One region of the Peterkaempfera bronchialis genome, then DNA from elsewhere that is predicted to be linked to it. Evidence: riboswitches for the same ligand, from Rfam matches in the RefSeq annotation. Region 1 holds a riboswitch; each other region holds the start of a gene.
What was found. A riboswitch is a leader RNA that binds a small molecule or an ion and turns the genes downstream of it on or off. The one in region 1 is predicted to bind cobalamin.
Positions count from the first base shown of each region.

Region 1 (4,281 bases):
CAGGGCACGTCCTTGGCCAGCCAGGTGTCGGCCTGGGGGCCGTTGGGGATGTTGGTGCAGCCGGTGTCCTTGATGCCGGTGTAGTTCATGGTGACCGCGACCAGGATGAACGGGTGGGTCTGCTGCGAGGCGATCAGCCCGCTCAGCTTGCGGTCGACGTCCAAGGCACCGAACCAGGTGCGCGGCGAGCCGGGCTGGCCGGGCAGCAGCTCGATCACCGGGAACGCCTTGTCCTGGTAGGCCGCCTCGTGGTACTGCGGCGGCAGCCAGACGTACAACTCGCCGCGCAGCCGGGAGCTCGGCCCGACCGCCGTCGAGATGAGCACATCGCGCTTGTACGGGTCGAACGACAGCGCCGAGCGGGTGCCCTTGGGCTGGAGCCCGCCGAGGGCGGCCGCGCCCACCTTGGGGGTGGCGCCGTCCGGGCCGAGGGCGACCTGGTTCCCGTTGTTGCCGAGCAGGTCGTCCCAGCTCTCGTAGAAGGCGTAGGTGTTGTTCAGCCAGACGAGGGCGACCAGCACGGCCACGGCCTGGTTGAGCAGCAGCAGGCCGAGTCTCCCACCGTGGCGGACGGCTTTCGGGCCGGGTATCCGGTTCCACAGGGCCAGCACCAGCACGGTGAGCACCACCAGCACGGCCACGATGAGCGCGAAGAACGCGCCGCTCGTCAAGTCCATCCCCTCAAGCCTTCCGTCTGCGGCTCTGCCTGCCCGGTCCGTCGTACCGGTCTCGTGCCGCACCTGAGGAGGAGACGCGTGGAACCGCAATCAGGTTCCTATCGGGGTGGATCAGACACCCGAAAGGACCACAAGGTTCCCTCGTACGGGGCATCCGCGCGGGGTGCGGGGCCGCCGATCGGGCGGCCTGGGCCAGTCGGCGGCAGTCGGCGGCGGTCGGCGGCAAAGGGGTTTGCTCCGGCGGGCATCGGCGCAGGTGCGGTGCGGTGCACGCCACACGGGGTCCGGTTGACTGCCCGCCGGGCGCGTGATGGGATTTCCGGGCCATACACGGCGGCATTGACGAGGAAGTCCGGTGCGAATCCGGCGCGGTCCCGCCACTGTCACCGGGGAGCGCCCCCGACCCTCGCAGGCCGTCTGCGGGAGCCGGCCACGGCCGCGAAACATGCGGTTGGAAGGCCCGGGGGCGTGCCGATCCGGGAGCCAGGAGACTCTGGCCGCCGTCACGTCGACCGGGGCGAGGACCCCGAGTGAGGACTTCGCCATGCGCGCTCCGCATGCTGCCGCGCCGCGGCCCGCCGACCCCGGCCGCAGAGGCCGCAGAAGCCAGGGTGACCGCAGAAGCCCCGGCCACCGCCCCGGCCCGTCCGCGTGGGCCGCGTGAGCCGCCGCCTGGTAGGGGTCGGCATGGGCCCCGGCGACCCCGAGCTGGTCACGGTCAAGGGCGTCCGGGTGCTGCGCGAGGCACACCAGGTGGTGGTGCCCGTCATGGACAGCGGCGAGACCGGCCGCGCCGAGGCGACCGTGCTGCACCACACGGGCGCGGAGAAGGTCGTCCGGGTGGTGTTCGCCCTCAATGAGCGCGAGGACCGGGCCCGCCGCGAGGCGGCCTGGGACGCGGCCGGGGAGCAGGTCGTGGCGCTGCTGCGCGAGGCGGGCGAGGACGGCATCGTCGCCTTCGCCACCATCGGCGACCCCAATGTCTACTCCACCTTCACCTACCTCGCCCAGACGGTCCGCCGGGTGATGCCCGGCACGGTCGTGGAGACCGTCCCCGGCATCACCGCGATGCAGGACCTGGCGGCGCGCTCCGGCACGGTGCTGGCCGAGGGTGTCGAACCGCTCACCCTGGTGCCGGTGACCGCCGGTTCCGCCGTGCTGCGGCAGGCCCTGGAGGGGCCCGGCACGGTGGTGGCGTACAAGTTCGGCCGGATCGCCGCCGAGGTCGCCGCCGCGCTGCGGGAGACCGGCCGGACCGACGGCGCCGTCTGGGGCTCCGCACTGGGCCTGCCGGAGGAGTCCATCCGCCCGGCCGCCGAACTCGACGGCACCCCGCAGCCGTATCTGTCCACCCTGATCTGCCCCGCCCGGCGGGACTCCCGAGGGGGAAAGCTGTGACCGGTACGACCAGCGGCAAGGTCACCTTTGTCGGGGCCGGTCCCGGCGCCGCCGACCTGCTCACCTTCCGGGCCGCCCGGGCGATAGCCGAGGCCGATGTGGTGGTCTGGGCGGCCAGCCTGGTGCAGGAGGAGGTGCTGGCGCACGCCCGCGAGGGGGCCAGGGTGCTGGACTCCTCGCTGGTCCCCATGGAGGACGTGCTGGCCGTGTACGAGCAGGCGGCGCGGGACGGCCTCAGGGTGGCCCGCATCCACTCCGGCGACCCGTCGCTGTGGGGCGCCGTCCAGGAGCAGTTGGAGCGGTGCCGGGCACTGGGCCTGGAGACCGAGATCGTGCCCGGGGTGTCGTCCTTCTCCGCGGTGGCGGCCATCGTCCAGCGGGAGCTGACCGTCCCCGAGGTCGCCCAGTCGGTGATCCTCACCCGGCTCGGCGGCGGCAAGACGCCGATGCCGCCCGGCGAGGAGGTCCGCGAGTTCGCCCGCCACGGCACCACCATGGCGGTCTTCCTGTCGGCGGCGCGCAGCGGCCAGCTGGCCGCCGAACTGCTGGCGGGCGGCTACGCCGAGGAGACCCCGGTGGTCGTCGCCCACCAGGCGACCTGGCCGGAGGAGCTGGTACTGCACTGCACGGTGGGCACCCTGGAGGCCACCGTCAAAGCGCACCGGCTCTGGAAGCACACGCTCTTCCTGGTGGGCCCGGCGCTGGGCGCCGAGGGCACCCGCTCGCACCTGTACCACCCCGGGCACTTCCATACCTTCCGCAAGGCCGACCGGCGGGCGCGGCGCACGCTGCGCACCGACGGGGCCAGTGCCGCGCCGCTGCCCGCCGACGGCTGAGCCGCGCCCGCCCACCCCCACCGCCGTACCGAACCCCGACCCCCGGCCGCACCCCCGAGAGGAGGGCCGCCCCCGCATGGCCACACAGCACCACCATGACCGCCGTCCGGACCCGATCACCGTCCTCGGGCGGGGGCGCCACCCCCTGCCGCCCGGGGACGCCGACCTGCTCTCGACCGCCACGCTGGTGGTCGGCGCCCGCCGCCATCTGGAGTCCGCGCCGGTAGCGGCGGCGGCCCGCCGGATCGTCCTGGGGCCGCTGGCCCCCGCGCTGGACGCCATCGCCGAGGAAGCGGCCCGGGACGGCGGCCGGACCGTGGTGCTGGCCTCCGGCGACCCGGGCTTCTTCGGGATCGTCCGGGCGCTGGCGGAGCGGTTCGGGGCGGACCGGCTGGAGGTCCGCCCCGACACCTCGTCGGTGGCGGAGGCGTTCGCCCGGCTGGGGCTGCCCTGGGATGACGCCGTGGTGGTCAGCGCGCACGGCCGGGCACCGCAGGCCGCCTTCAACGTCTGCCGGGCGCACCGCAAGACCGCCGTACTCACCGCGCCCGGCGCCGGCCCGGCCGAACTCGCCGCCGAACTGCTCCGCACCCCGGACCTCGAACGCCGCCTGGTCGTCGCCTCCGACCTGGGCGGTCCCGGCGAGCGGGTCGAGGAGGTCGACCCGGCCGAGGCCGCCGCCCGCCGCTGGCCGGCCGTCAACCTGGTCCTCTGCCTGGGGCCGTCCGACCGGCCCGGCCCGATGCGGACGCTGGCGGGGGCGGGGGGCGCACCGGCCGGTTGGGCGCTGCCGGAGACCGCGTTCGAGCACCGCGACTCCATGGTGACCAAGGCCGAGGTCCGCGCCCTGGTGCTGGCCCGGCTGGGGCCCCGGCTGGGCGAACTGGTCTGGGACGTCGGCGCGGGCAGCGGCTCGGTGGCCGTGGAGTGCGCCCGGTTCGGGGCGGCCGTGATCGCCGTGGAGCAGGCCGCCGACGGCGCCGCCCGCGTCCGGGCCAACGCCCGTGCGCACGGGGTGGACGTCTCGGTGGTGCACGGCCGCGCGCCGCAGGCCCTGGCCCCGCTGCCCGACCCCGACGCGGTCTTCGTCGGCGGCGGCGGCAGCGACCTGCCCGCCGTGGTCACCGCCTGCGCCGCCCGCGCCCGGCGTACCGTCGTCGTCACCCTGGCCGCGCTGGACCGGGTGCCCGCCGTACGGGAAGCGCTGCACGCCGCCGGGATGGCGAGCGACGGCGTACTGCTCCAGTCCTCCCGGCTCGCCCCGCTGCCCGGCGGGGTGAGCCGCCTCGCGGCGGTCAACCCGGTCTTTGTGCTGTGGGGCCACCGCCCGGCCCGGGACGGGGAGGCGCAGCCATGACCTGCCGCCGCAC
Region 1 covers NZ_CP031264.1:5,399,204-5,403,484, reverse strand. Annotated here, with positions in the region: gene C7M71_RS23885 (alpha/beta hydrolase) at 1-677, opposite strand, end outside; cobalamin riboswitch at 1,023-1,170, shown strand; gene cobI (precorrin-2 C(20)-methyltransferase) at 1,338-2,075, shown strand; gene cobM (precorrin-4 C(11)-methyltransferase) at 2,072-2,911, shown strand; gene cbiE (precorrin-6y C5,15-methyltransferase (decarboxylating) subunit CbiE) at 2,988-4,268, shown strand.

Region 2 (4,281 bases), 650 kb from region 1:
TGGCCGGGTACTTCAGGAACGGCACCAGGTAGACGGCGACCAGCGCCGCGAACGACAGCAGCGCCGCAGTCGCCCGGGGGCTGAAGCGGCCGACCCTGCCCAGGGCGAAGCAGAAGGCCAGGGCGGCGATGCCGCCCATGGCGACGCCGAAGATCAGGACGCCGGTGGCCAGCCCGGCGGTCGACTGGAGCGTGCGGCTGACGAGTTCGACCTCATGCTCGTGCTCGTGCGCGTGGGACTCCTCGAAGGCGATGGCGGCGTCGACCCGGGACTCCCCGAGCAGGTACGCCGCGACAAAGGCGAGCACGCCGGCCGCGAGGCCGGCCAGCATGCCGCGGATGAGCAGGGTTCTGGCGAGGGCGGAGTTCATGTGCTCGGCTCCGGTCAGTGGCAGGGGAAGCCGAGGAGATGGCGGCCGTCGTGCACCCACTCGTGCACGGTCTCGCCGGAGATCAGGGAGGTGGCGCCCTGCTCGGCGCCGACGAAGTAGAGCAGCACCAGCATCAGGACGCCGAAGAACACGGCCCACGGCAGGATCGCTCGCACCGGAATCGGGGCGATGCCGGGCTGGGCGGGGGAAACGGCAGGGGGAACAACGGACTCTGCCATGGCAGCCTCCTCTGGGAACACGCGTCCCACTCGTTGGAGCACGACGACGGTGCCGGGTCTGACTCACCGGAGGCCGCCGCCCTCCCCGGGGTGGAGGAGAGCGGTGCCTGCTCGGCATACAGTGGCGCGACCGTGCCGGCCTCTCACCGGACTTCCGTCACACCGTCGTCACATCGACGCGACGGTACCGCGAACCGGCAGACCGGCCAAGAGCGCGCGGACGGGCGCCCGCACCTCGCCCCGTCCCGGACCGCATGGCCGAATCGGCCTGGCGGCAGGCGAGTTGGAGGGTTTGGTGCACCTGTGGGCGAGTGGGAGGGCAGTCCGATGACCGTCAGGGTGATCTTCATCTCAGCGGCGGGCAGCGCCGCGCTGCGGGAGGCGCGGTTCGACGACGGCGGCCCGCTGGACGCGGCCGGGCTGCGCCGGGCGCGGACGGCGGCCGGCACCCTGCCCCCGGCCCGCCGGAGCTACGCCTCCCCGACGGCGCGCTGCCGGGAGACCGCCGAGGCCCTGGGGTTGGCGGCCGAACCCGTGCCCGCGCTGGGCGGCTGCGCGATGGGCCGCTGGCGGGGGCGCCGCCTGGACGAGGTGATGGCCGCCGAGCCGGAGGCGGTCGCCGGGTGGCTCTCGGACCCCTCCTGCGCACCGCACGGCGGCGAGTCCCTGCTGGAGCTGCACACCAGGGTCGCCGGCTGGCTGGACGCGCTGCCCGGCTCAGGGCTGGCGGGCTCTGGGCAGGCGGACTCCGGGCAGGCGGGCTCCGGGCGGGTGGTGGTCGTCGCCGAGCCCGATGTGGTGCGCGCCGCGCTGGTCCATGCCCTCGGGGCGCCGCCGCAGGTCTTCTGGCGGCTGGACGTACCCCCGCTCACCGCCACCGAACTCAGCGGGCGCGACGGCCGGTGGAACCTGCGCTGCGGCACCCCGCTCGGCAGCTGAACCAGCCCCCTCCGCCGACGGACATCTGCACGGCTGTGCAGCCTTGCAGGCGCTCCGTCGCGGCCCATAGGGTGGGCCCGCCGTGGTGCTCGGGAAGCCGGTGCGATACCGGAGCGGCCCTCGCCACTGTGATCGGGAAGTCCGTACTCCACCGTCCCCCGCCCGCCGGGGGAGGAGGCCACGGGAGGCCGTGAGGCGTCCGGGAAGGCCGGTGCACGGACGTCGGACCCGTCAGCCAGGAGACCGGCCACGGCACCGTACGACGTCCATCCACGAGGTGCTGGAGAGACCGCCGCAGATGAGCCTGCCTGCCTGTGCCGCCCGTCCCGCCTGTGCCGCCCCTGCCGCAGGGCCCGCGCCCGAGCGCGCGTCGAACGGAGCCGAGCGGTGAGCAGGCGCCCCGAACCGCCCCGGATCACCTTCGGCGGGAAGCCGGCCGTGGTCCTCAGCCCCGAGGACTACCAGTCCCTGGCCGCCGCACGACGGCAGGTGGGCGGCCAGGCCACCCGGATCAAGGTCCTCAGGCGCGAGCTGGCCGACGCCGTCGCCCTGCTGGCCGAGGCCGAGGCGCAGTTGGCGGACCACCACCGCCACCCGGCCGACGCACCGGCCGACGGACCGGCCGATGCGGCGGCCCCGTGCGCCGGCTGCGGGCTGCTGGAGTCGGTCCGGGAGTGGATGCGGGCGCCGCAGCGCAGCGGCGCCCCCGGCCACTCGGCCGCCGAGCCCGGCGCCGGCTGAACGGGTCAGGCGGCGTACTGCTTGAGCCGGGACTCGAAGTCGCGCAGGGCGCGCTGCGCCCAGCGGTAGCTGCACACGTCGTTCCAGCTGATCGGGTAGGCGTGCCCGGCCCGTACGGTGGGGAGCGCGGTCAGGGCCAGCCCGCCGGCGCCGGCCAGCAGCCCGCGCCGGGTGAGCTGGTTCACGATCTCGGCGAAGCGGGCCTCCAACTCGGGGCCGGCGGGGATGCGGGGGGCGGTGGTGTGCACGGGGGTGGTGCCTTTCTCGGCGGCTTGGGGGCTCGGCGGCTCGGGTTGGGGCGGGGTCAGGCGGTCTGCGCGGCTTCCTGCCGGATGTGGTGGCGGCCGATCGGCAGCACCAGCGGGGTCCGGGAGACCTCGTCGGTGACGATCCGGCAGTCCATGCCGAAGATCTCGCGGACGGTGGCCTCGGTGACCACCTCGGACGGGGTGCCCTCTGCGGCGACCCTGCCGTCCTTCATGGCGATGAGGTGGTCTCCGTAGCGGCAGGCCAGGTTGAGGTCGTGCAGGACCGCGACCACGGTGGTGCCGCGCTGCCGGTTGAGGTCGGTCAGCAGGTCCAGCACCTCCACCTGGTGCGGCAGGTCCAGATAGGTGGTGGGTTCGTCCAGCAGCAGCAGGTCGGTGTGCTGGGCGAGGGCGACGGCGATCCAGACCCGCTGCCGCTGGCCGCCGGAGAGTTCGTCCACCGAGCGCTCGGCCAGTTCCAGGGTGTCGGTGGCGGCCAGTGCCCCCGCGACGGCGTCGTCATCCTGCTCGGTCCAGCGGCGGAACCAGCCCTGGTGCGGGTAGCGGCCGCGCCCGACCAGGTCGGCGACGCGGATGCCGTCGGGGGCCACCGGGGTCTGCGGGAGGATGCCGAGCTTGGCCGCGACCTCCTTGGTGGGGACGGTGTGGATATTGCGGCCGTCCAGCAGCACCTCGCCGGAGCTGGGTGCGAGCAGCCTGGCGAGGCCGCGCAGCAGGGTGGACTTCCCGCAGGCGTTGGGGCCGACGATCATGGTGACCCGGCCGGGCGGGATGTCGGCGGTGATGCCGCTGACCACCTCCTGCCGGTCGTAGCCCAGGTGCAGCCGTTGGGCGCTCAGAGTGTGCCGGGCCGAACCCGGTCGGGCCGAACCCGGTCGGGCCGGGGCGTGCTCGGCCGTGCCGGGCTGGGCCGGGGCGTGCTGTGCCGTCGTCATCGGCTTTTCCTCATCCTCCACGGCCGACCCGGTTGGACCGGGCCAGGAGCCAGAGCAGACAGGGGGCTCCCAGAGCCCCGGTGATCACCCCGACCGGGAACTCGGTCGGGCCCAGCAGATGCTGTCCGGCGAAGTCGCAGCCCAGCATGGTCAGCGCCCCGACCTGCGCGGACAGGGCCAGCGCCGGACCCCGGCCGTGGATCAGCCGGCGGGCGATCGGCCCGGACAGGAAGGCGACAAAGGCCACCGGGCCGGTGGCGGCGGTGGCCACCGCCGCCAGGCAGACGCCCACCAGCACCAGGCCGAGCCGCCCCCGTTCGACCCGTACGCCGAGTCCCCGGGCGGTGTCGTCGCCGAGCGAGAGGGCGGGCAGCGAGCGGGCGGCGATGACGGCGGCGGGCAGCAGCGGGACCAGGCAGAGCAGCAGGGTGCGGGCGCGCTGCCAGTCGCTTGCGCCCAGGCTGCCGGTGAGCCAGACCATGGCCTGCTGGGCGGTGTAGACCTCGGCCCGGGTCATCAGGAAGGAGACCATGCCGGAGAGCGCGGCGGAGACGCCGATGCCGACCAGGACCAGCCGGTAGCCGGTGACTCCGCGCCGCCAGGCCAGCAGGTAGATCGCCACGGCGGTGGCCAGCGCCCCGACCAGGGCGCTCAGCGAGACGGCCGCTCCGCCCAGCCCGAAGAGGACGATCGCGACCACGGCGGCGGCGCTGGCGCCCGAGGTGATGCCGATGACATCGGGGCTGGCCAGCGGGTTGCGTACCAGGTTCTGGAAGATCGCCCCGGAG
Region 2 covers NZ_CP031264.1:6,049,806-6,054,086, forward strand. Annotated here, with positions in the region: gene C7M71_RS25950 (CbtA family protein) at 1-370, opposite strand, end outside; gene C7M71_RS25955 (CbtB domain-containing protein) at 385-609, opposite strand; gene C7M71_RS25960 (histidine phosphatase family protein) at 937-1,548, shown strand; cobalamin riboswitch at 1,615-1,814, shown strand; gene C7M71_RS25965 (hypothetical protein) at 1,936-2,289, shown strand; gene C7M71_RS25970 (hypothetical protein) at 2,295-2,537, opposite strand; gene C7M71_RS25975 (ABC transporter ATP-binding protein) at 2,594-3,493, opposite strand; gene C7M71_RS25980 (FecCD family ABC transporter permease) at 3,504-4,281, opposite strand, start outside.
Region 2: linked by a shared signal. The riboswitch ahead of C7M71_RS25965 (hypothetical protein) and the one ahead of cobI (precorrin-2 C(20)-methyltransferase) in region 1 are both predicted to bind cobalamin.

Region 3 (4,281 bases), 1.5 Mb from region 1:
CGTCGACCGCCGATCGCGTGTCCCAACGACCCCAGGATCCACAGGATGGCCCCGATGACGGCCAGGATGATCCCGATGGTCCAGAGGATGGCGATGTGGAAGATGAAGCCGATGATGAGGAGGATGATTCCGAGGGCGATCACGGGGTCCTCCGATCTCCCGGATGAGTAGCCTCCACGCCGCTCATTCCCTCGTATCGCGGGGGTAAGCATCCCGGTCTGCGCCTTATGTCTGATTCGATGCTCCTCCCGCCCCGCGGCTCGCGGCTCGCGAGGCGGGAGGAGGCGGGCTCGACGCCGGAGTCGGCAGCCGCCCCGCCAGGGACTCGGCCACAGGTCGCAGCCGCGCACCCGGTGGCCGGCCTTGACGAGGTTGGCGGCCATCGGGCCGCCCATATGGCCGAGTCCGATGAAGCCGATGACGGCGCTCACCAGGGCACCTCCTGCACGGGGTCGGCAGGGTCGGCGGGGTCGGCGGGGTCGGCGGCGAAGGAGAGCTCCTGCGCGCCGAGCGGGGCGAAGAAGCGGGCCACGTCCGACTCGGTGACCTCGGCGAGGGTGGCCGGGGACCAGTGCGGGTCGCGGTCCTTGTCGATCACCTGGGCGCGGATGCCCTCCACCAGGTCCGGTGCGGACAGGGTGGCGCAGGAGATGCGGTACTCCTGCTCCAGGACCCGCTCCAGCGGGCCGAGGTGCCGGGCGCGGCGCAGCGCCGCCAGGGTGACCTTGAGCGAGGTGGGGGATCGGGTGAGGATGGTCGCTGCGGCTTCCTTCGCGGCCGCTGCGCCGCTGCCGAGCAGCCGGTCCAGGATCTCCTCGACGCTGTCGGCCGCGTAGCAGTGGTCGATCCACTCCCGGTGGGCGGCCAGCTCGCCCGCCGGTGCCTCGCCGACGTACCGGGGCAGCACCTCCGGCACAGGGGCATCGGCGAGGTCGGCGAGCAGTCCGGGCAGCCGGCCCGCCGGGACGAAGTGGTCGGCGAGCCCGCACAGCAGGGCGTCCCCGGCGCCCACCGGCGTCCCGGTGAGCGCCAGGTGGGTGCCCAGCTCTCCAGGGGCGAGGGAGAGCAGATGGGTGCCGCCGACGTCCGGTACGAAGCCGATGCCGGTCTCGGGCATGGCGACTCTGGACCGCTCGGTGACGATCCGTACGCTGCCGTGGGCCGAGACGCCGACGCCGCCGCCCATCACGATGCCGTCCATCAGGGCGACATAGGGCTTGGGGTAGTGGGCGATGCGGGCATTGAGCCGGTACTCGTCGCGCCAGAACGCCGCCGAGGCCGCGCCGCCGCCGGAGCGTACGTCCTGGTAAATGGAGCGGATGTCGCCGCCCGCGCAGAGGCCGCGCTCCCCCGCGCCGCTGATCACCACGGTCTGCACGGCGGGGTCACGCTCCGCTGCGGTGAGGGCCGCCCCGAGGCGGAGCACCATGGCGTGGTTGAGCGCGTTGAGGGCCCGGGGCCGGTTGAGGGTGAGGTAGGCCGCGCGGCCCTCGGTGCGCACCAGGACGGAGTCGTCGTCGGTCATCGGGCGGCCCCGGTCAGTCCACGGGCCACGATCAGGCTCATGATCTCGTTGGTTCCTTCCAGGATGCGGTGGACCCGAAGGTCACGGACGATCTTCTCGATGCCATAGTCGGTCAGATAGCCGTAGCCGCCGTGCAGTTGCCGGGCGCGGTCGGCCACGGAGTAGCCGGTGTCGGTGGCGAACCGCTTGGCCACGGCGCAGAGCTGGGCTGCCTGCGGATCGTCGCGGTCGACGACAGACGCGGAGACGCCGTCCGCCCCCTCTCCGCCGGTGCGGGTCATGACGATGCCAGAGGGCGGGCAGCCAGCGGGCGCGCTGGGCCTGGTCGCCGTAGCGGTCGATCATCCAGGCGACCATGTATCCTGACTCCCGGATCAACGCGCCCCGTCTGCCTTCCCGACGTCCTGCACGTCAGTGGCGTGTCTCAGCGACGCACTCCCCGGTCACAGTGGCGGGACCGCGCCGGATTCGCACCGGCTTCCCTGCACCGCGGGCCTTGTCCATGAACATATAGTTGGGCGTCCTAGTAAGTCCAGAGCCCCCCTGCCGCAGGTCCGCCCGTGTCTCATCTCACCATCCGACATGTGAACGGTGCTGTCCCGGACCCGCCCCAGCGCCTAGGCTGACCGGCGCAGCTGGTTCGCCCTGCCCGCCAGGCAGACGCGTCGCAAGAGGGAACCCGGTGGGAATCCGGGACTGCCCCGCAGCGGTGAGCGGGAACGACCGCCGTCATATGCACTGGGCCCGGTACGGGCCTGGGAAGCGACGGCCAGTAGGTGTCTGCCCCGGCAGACGTGCCCACGAGTCCGAAGACCTGCCACTGCCCGTGCGCAACCGACGCGCGCGGAGATCCCGGTGACCTCGTGGGCGGGTCGGCGTACATATCAGGCGGAGACATGCGACGGCAGATCGTCGCGGTCCGCCCGGTCTTGCCACCCTTCGCGCCTACGACCCGTCCCGGGGTCGTCGGAGACATGCTCGCGAAGGAGAGTCTTGTGACCAGCACGTCCGCAGCCGCGGCAGCACGGGGAACCGTGTACGGCTACCCACGCCCGGGCCGGAACCGGGAACTGAAGAAGGCCATCGAGGGGTACTGGCAGGGCCGCGTCACCGCCGGCGCCCTCCGGGACACGGCCGCCGAACTGCGCCGCGCCAACTGGCGGCTGCTCGCCGACGCCGGCATCCACGAGGTGCCGACCGGCGACTTCTCGCTCTATGACCACGTCCTGGACACCAGCGTGATGGTCGGCGCGATCCCCGCCCGGCACCGCGCCGCCGTCGAGGCGGACGCCCTGGACGGCTACTTCGCGATGGCGCGCGGCACCCAGGATGTGGCGCCGCTGGAGATGACCAAGTGGTTCGACACCAACTACCACTACCTGGTCCCGGAGCTGGGCCCCGACACCGCGTTCAGCGCCGACACCGCCAAGCAGGTCGCCGAGCTCACGGAGGCGCTGGCGCTCGGCCTCACCGCGCGCCCGGTGCTGATCGGCCCGGTCACCTACCTCCTGCTGGCGAAGCCCGCCCCCGGCGTCGCGGCGGACTTCGAGCCGCTGGCCCTGCTGGACCGGCTGCTGCCGGTGTACGCCGAGGCGCTCGCCGACCTGCGTTCCGCCGGTGCCGAGTGGGTGCAGCTGGACGAACCGGCCCTGGTGCAGGACCGCACCCCGGCCGAGCTGAACGCCGCCGCCCGCGCCTACCGTGAGCTGGGCGGTCTCACCGACCGGCCGAAGCTGCTGGTCGCCTCCTACTTCGACCGGCTGGGCGAGGCCCTTCCGGTCCTGGCCAAGGCCCCCGTCGAGGGGCTGGCCCTGGACTTCACCGGCGCCGCCGCCGCCAACCTCGGCGACCTCGCGGCCGTCGGCGGGCTGCCCGGCAAGCGCCTGCTCGCCGGAGTCGTCAACGGCCGCAATGTCTGGATCAACGACTTCGAGAAGTCCCTGGCCACCCTGGGCACGCTCCTGGGACTCGCCGACCGGGTCGATGTGGCGTCCTCCTGCTCCCTGCTGCACGTCCCGCTGGACGCCTCGGCCGAGCGTGACATCGACCCGCAGATCGCCCGCTGGCTGGCCTTCGCCCGCCAGAAGACCGCCGAGATCGTCACCCTGGCCCGAGGGCTCGCCCAGGGCACCGACCTCATCGCCGCCGAACTCGCCGCCAACCGCGCCGACCTGGCCTCCCGAGCCGGTTCCGTACTCACCCACGACCCGGCGGTCCGCGCCCGCAGCGCGGCCGTCACCGACCAGGACGCCCGCCGCTCGCACCCGTACCCGGAGCGGGCCGCCGCGCAGCACGCCCGCCTCGGGCTGCCGCTGCTGCCGACCACGACCATCGGCTCCTTCCCGCAGACGGCCGACCTGCGCACCGCCCGCGCCGAGCTGCGCACCGGGCGGATCGACGCCTCGGCGTACGAGGAGCGCATCAAGGCGGAGATCCGCGACGTCCTCGCCTTCCAGGAGAAGGCCGGTATCGACGTCCTGGTGCACGGCGAGCCCGAGCGCAACGACATGGTGCAGTACTTCGCCGAGCAGTTGACGGGCTACCTCGCCACCCAGCACGGCTGGGTCCAGTCGTACGGCACCCGCTATGTCCGGCCGCCGATCCTGGCCGGGGACATCTCCCGCCCCGAGCCGATGACGGTCCGCTGGACGACCTACGCCCAGTCGCTCACCGACCGCCCGGTCAAGGGCATGCTCACCGGTCCGGTCACCATGCTCGCCTGGTCCTTCGTCCGCGACGACCAGCCGCTCGGCGAG
Region 3 covers NZ_CP031264.1:6,891,688-6,895,968, reverse strand. Annotated here, with positions in the region: gene C7M71_RS32385 (DUF6131 family protein) at 1-143, opposite strand, end outside; partial or broken gene C7M71_RS33310 (NAD(P)-binding domain-containing protein) at 345-431, opposite strand; gene C7M71_RS29460 (enoyl-CoA hydratase/isomerase family protein) at 428-1,525, opposite strand; partial or broken gene C7M71_RS29455 (acyl-CoA dehydrogenase family protein) at 1,522-1,755, opposite strand; cobalamin riboswitch at 1,883-2,007, opposite strand; cobalamin riboswitch at 2,144-2,361, shown strand; gene metE (5-methyltetrahydropteroyltriglutamate--homocysteine S-methyltransferase) at 2,521-4,281, shown strand, end outside.
Region 3: linked by a shared signal. The riboswitch ahead of C7M71_RS29455 (acyl-CoA dehydrogenase family protein) and the one ahead of cobI (precorrin-2 C(20)-methyltransferase) in region 1 are both predicted to bind cobalamin.

Region 4 (4,281 bases), 1.4 Mb from region 1:
CCATCACGGCCATCGCGGTGCTGTCCACATCCCGGTCGCCGGTGGAGGGGATCAGGCTGGGCCAGGAGCCGTCCTCCGCCTGGAGACTCCGCAGATAGCCGATCGGCGCTTCCGCGTGGGATGCGTCACCGGCCCGCAGTTGGGCGATGACGCCGAGGGACTGGGAGAAGACCGACATGGCGTGGGTGTAGTTGCCCTCGGCCGCGCAGCCGGTGTCGGCGGCGGCCCGGGTGCAGACCGCCTGGTCCAGGGCAGCGATCAGGTCATGGCCGCCGAAGTTCCTGGGGTTGCGGCCGGTCACCTGGGCGAGCAGCGCCTCCTTGGCGATCGATCCGCCGCCGGCGTAGGACGTTCCGATCAGGGTCCAGTCGTTGACCGTACGGTCGGTGCCGTCCTTGCGCTGCTGGTCGATGAAGTCGACGATCCCGGCGAGAGCGGTGTCGTTCCCGCCGGTCGCGGCCAGCGCGAAGGCGCCGTCGATGGTCAGCCCGAAGTCCGCGAACCCGGTTCCGTCGAACGCTTCGTAGTACTCGCCGCCGAGCAGGCGCTTCGGGGCGACCAGGTAGGCGACGCCCTTGGCCAGGTCGGGCACCCGGCCGGCCGGGGGCGTCGGCGTGGAGGGCGAGGAGGTGGCGGACGGTGACGGCGGACCGGTCGGCGTCGCGGTGTCCGACGGAGACAGCGACGGAGACGGGGACGACGACGGGTCGGGATCGGCGGGGTGCAGGGTCGCCAGGTTCGCCCCGGCCAGGGCGATCAGCGCCTGCGCGCTGGCTGTCAGGTCGGAGTCACCGCCCGTGGCGTCGGAGGCGAACCCGCCGTCGCCGTTCTGCCGGTCCGCGATCCAGCGCTGCGCGGTGGCCGCTCCGGCGGTCCGTCCGAGCGCCAGCAGTGCCTGGGTGCCCAGTGCGGTGCTCCAGGTGTCGCCGCCGGGGGCGCCGGTGTACGGGAGGTAGCTGCCGTCGGCCTGCTGCTGGTCCGCCAGGTAGGCGGTGGCCTTGGCGAGCGCCGGGGCGGCCTCGGGGACGAGGGTGAGGGCCATCGCCGCCAGCGCGGTGGTGCCGGGCTCGGGGTCGCAGAACTCGCCCGGGGCGATCATCGAGCCGGAGAAGCCGCCGTCGGCGCACTGCAACTGCTCCAGCCGGGCGACGGCCGCCGCCGGGGGTGCGACGCTGCTGCGGGCGAGTGCCAGCACGCCCAGCGCCTGGGTGCTCGGTGAGAACGCGCCGTGGAAGTCCCCGGCGGCCGTGCAGTTGCCGAGGCTGCCTGCGGCGGAGCAGACATGGTCCGCGAGGTCGACGGGCAGGTCATGGCCGCCGAAGTCCCGGGGGTCGGCGCCGGTGGCCTCGGCCAGCAGGGCGAGGTTGGCGACCGCCGTGGGGTCCGGGGGTACGGAGGTGCCGTCCGGCTGGAGGTAGTCGTCGGCGTGGGCGGCCAGATAGGCGGTGATCCGGGTCAGGGTCGCGTCCTGGCCGCCCGCTGCGGCCAGCGCCGTCCCCAGGAGGGCGGTGCGTGCGTAGTCGGGGGCGCCGAATGCCTCGTTGTACAGGTGGTCGCCGTCCACCAGCCGGCCCACCAGCCAGCGTGCCGCGGCGGCCACGGCGGGGGACGGCTGGGGCGAGCCGGGCGCCGAGGGGGAGCCGCCCGGGCCGGAGGAGGGCGAGGCGGAGGGCGGGACGGACGGCGTGGCGCCGGGGCCGCCCGCGCGGACGGAGTCCGGGCTGAAGGCCGGCTGTCCGCTGGTGCCCGCGACATCGGTCCCGCCGAAGACCCATGCCTCGACCTCGCCCGGCTTCGGCACGTCGCTGAGGGCGCCGAGGGGGCTGTAGGTCCAGGTGTTCCGGCCGGCCGGGGCGAGCCAGTACGACCAGTACGCCGTGGCCTTCGGGGTCTGTACGCAGCTCTCCTCCGCCGCAGTGGGGTACTGCGCGCCTCCGTTGAAGTCGCCGCTGCCGATCCGGCAGATGAAGCCGGGCCCGTCGTGCACGGTGCCGACGGTGGTGAACCCGGCGTTGTGCAGCAGGTTCATCCCGGTGGTGGGGTGCGCGTCGCAGCCTCGGACCACCGGGCCGCCCCAGTGGCCGAAGTCGACCGCGACGATCGCGCCGGTGGTGGCGGTGCACTTCTCGATCGGGTCGGCACCGGCCGGTGTGCTGAACGGCACCAGCGCGAGGAAGAGCGCCGTCACCGTCGCGAGGACGGCGCACAGCCGCGCCGTGACGCCTCTCCGTCCGCTGCCGTGCCTGGTGGTGCCGATACCCATGGGTGGTCCCCCCGGTCTGCCGACGAGGGAGTCCGGGCACGGCTGTGCACCACACCCGGCGGGGCCGGGCGTGCCGTCCAGTCCGCGCCGCAGTCCTCGGCAGCGCTCCTGACATACCTCTTCAGTGCAGGTAATCCGACTCGTCCGCACGGTGGCGGACCTACGGTTGCGGGTCAGTGCCGGGTTCTGACCGGCTTCCCCTGCGAACTGAAGGACGAAACGCGTTCATGAGAACACACCCGGTTCGGGACGGTCAACGGATCGTCAGCGGGCGGGACGTCCCGCTCGAAAGGCGCTACCGTCTCCGTGTCACCGCGCGGGGGAACCTGGTGGAAGTCCAGGGCTGACGCGCAACGGTGTGAGCGGCGACCGCCGCTTCGAGCCCGAATGCCCGCACGGTGACGCACCATCAGCGGATGCCTGTCCACGCGAGAGGGCGGCGGCCGCCTCGTCGGCGAGGGTGCCGCGGTGAGTCGCGGACGCTTCGGCCCGGGCGCGGTGGACACGTCGCCCAGCCGAGGAGACCCCATGTCCGGCACACTGTCAGGCCGCATACTCGCCGTCGCGCTCTCCCTCGGGATCGGCGCACTCACCCTCACCGCCGTACCCGCCCAGGCCACCTCAAGCGCGGCCCAGATCGCCACCTCCACGACCAACGGCGTGGCCTATCTCACCTCTCTGCAAGGCCCTGACGGCGGGTACGCCGGCGGCGGCCTCTCCAATGAGTGGGCGTTCAGCGCGATGGCCGCCGCCGGAAAGGCCGCCGTCGACGTGGTCCCCGGCGGCGACGCCACCAAGAACGCCCGCACCGTCTACCGCAACCAGCTTGCCGCCCCGACCTGGCCCGGCGCCTCGCCGGTGGTGACCGACTACGAACGCGGCATCCTCAACGCCTATGCGGCGGGGATCGACCCGGCGCGGGTCTCCCCCGGGCAGAACCTGATCGCCCGGGTCGCCTCCTACTGGCAGACCTCCTCCCCCGGCTCCTATGGGCCGCCCGCCAACTTCAACGGCACCGTCTTCGCGCTGCTCGCCCTGGGCGGCGCCAAGACGCAGTCCGGCGTCCAGCGCGTCCCGCAGCGGCTGCTGGACGCCTCGGTCACGGTCGTACGGGCCAACCAGCACAACGACGGCGGCTGGAACTACAGCCAGGCCGCGGGCAACCCGTCCGCCCTCGCCTCGACCAGTGACATCGACATGACCGGCGCCACCATGGCCGCCCTGTGCAGCAGCGGCGTCCCGGCGACCGACGCGTCCGTGGTGGCCGCCAAGAACTTCCTCAAGGGCAAGCTGGTCAACACCTCCGGCGCCTTTACCTCGATGTTCGGCGCCAACAGCGACTCCAACGGCTGGGGCGTCTCGGGCCTCAACGCCTGCGGCATCAACAGCCAGGGCGCCGACTTCACGACCCCCGCCGGCAAGACCCCGGTCGACTTCCTGATCGCCCAGCAGTTCAACCCCGGCGGTGGCTTCCGCTATCTGCCGTCCGACAGCTCGCCCTCCGCCTATTCCTCCATCGACGCCCTGCGCGCCGTCGCCGGCGGCGGCTTCACCGCGCCCCCGCCGATCCCGACCACGGTGGGCGCCCCCCGCTGGGTCGGCGACACGGCGTTCACCAGCGGCACCACCAGCAGCCTGGCCCTGATCGTGGACAGCGGCAGCGGCACCCCCAAGGTCTGCTCGGTGGCCATCACCCCGACGGGCGCCACCAGCACCCTGGGGGCCGTACTCGACGCGGCGACCACCGCGGCCACCCCGAGCGGCTGCGTCACCGGCAGCGCCCCGTCCTCCGGCAGCGGCCAGGTCACCGCCGTCAACGGCCTGGCCAACAGCGGCAGTTCGACCTGGCAGGTCAGCATCGACGGGGCCGCGTCGGCAGCGGCCGCCCGTGGCACCACCGTGCACCTCGGCGACACGATCACGCTGCGTTACGGCAGCTGAGCCGCGCCCCGGGCGCCGGGCGGTGCCTGCCCCCACGGCAGGCGCCGACCGGCGCCGCCGCCCTCCTCGACGTAGCG
Region 4 covers NZ_CP031264.1:6,839,866-6,844,146, reverse strand. Annotated here, with positions in the region: gene C7M71_RS29260 (prenyltransferase/squalene oxidase repeat-containing protein) at 1-2,263, opposite strand, end outside; cobalamin riboswitch at 2,553-2,676, shown strand; gene C7M71_RS29255 (prenyltransferase/squalene oxidase repeat-containing protein) at 2,792-4,204, shown strand.
Region 4: linked by a shared signal. The riboswitch ahead of C7M71_RS29255 (prenyltransferase/squalene oxidase repeat-containing protein) and the one ahead of cobI (precorrin-2 C(20)-methyltransferase) in region 1 are both predicted to bind cobalamin.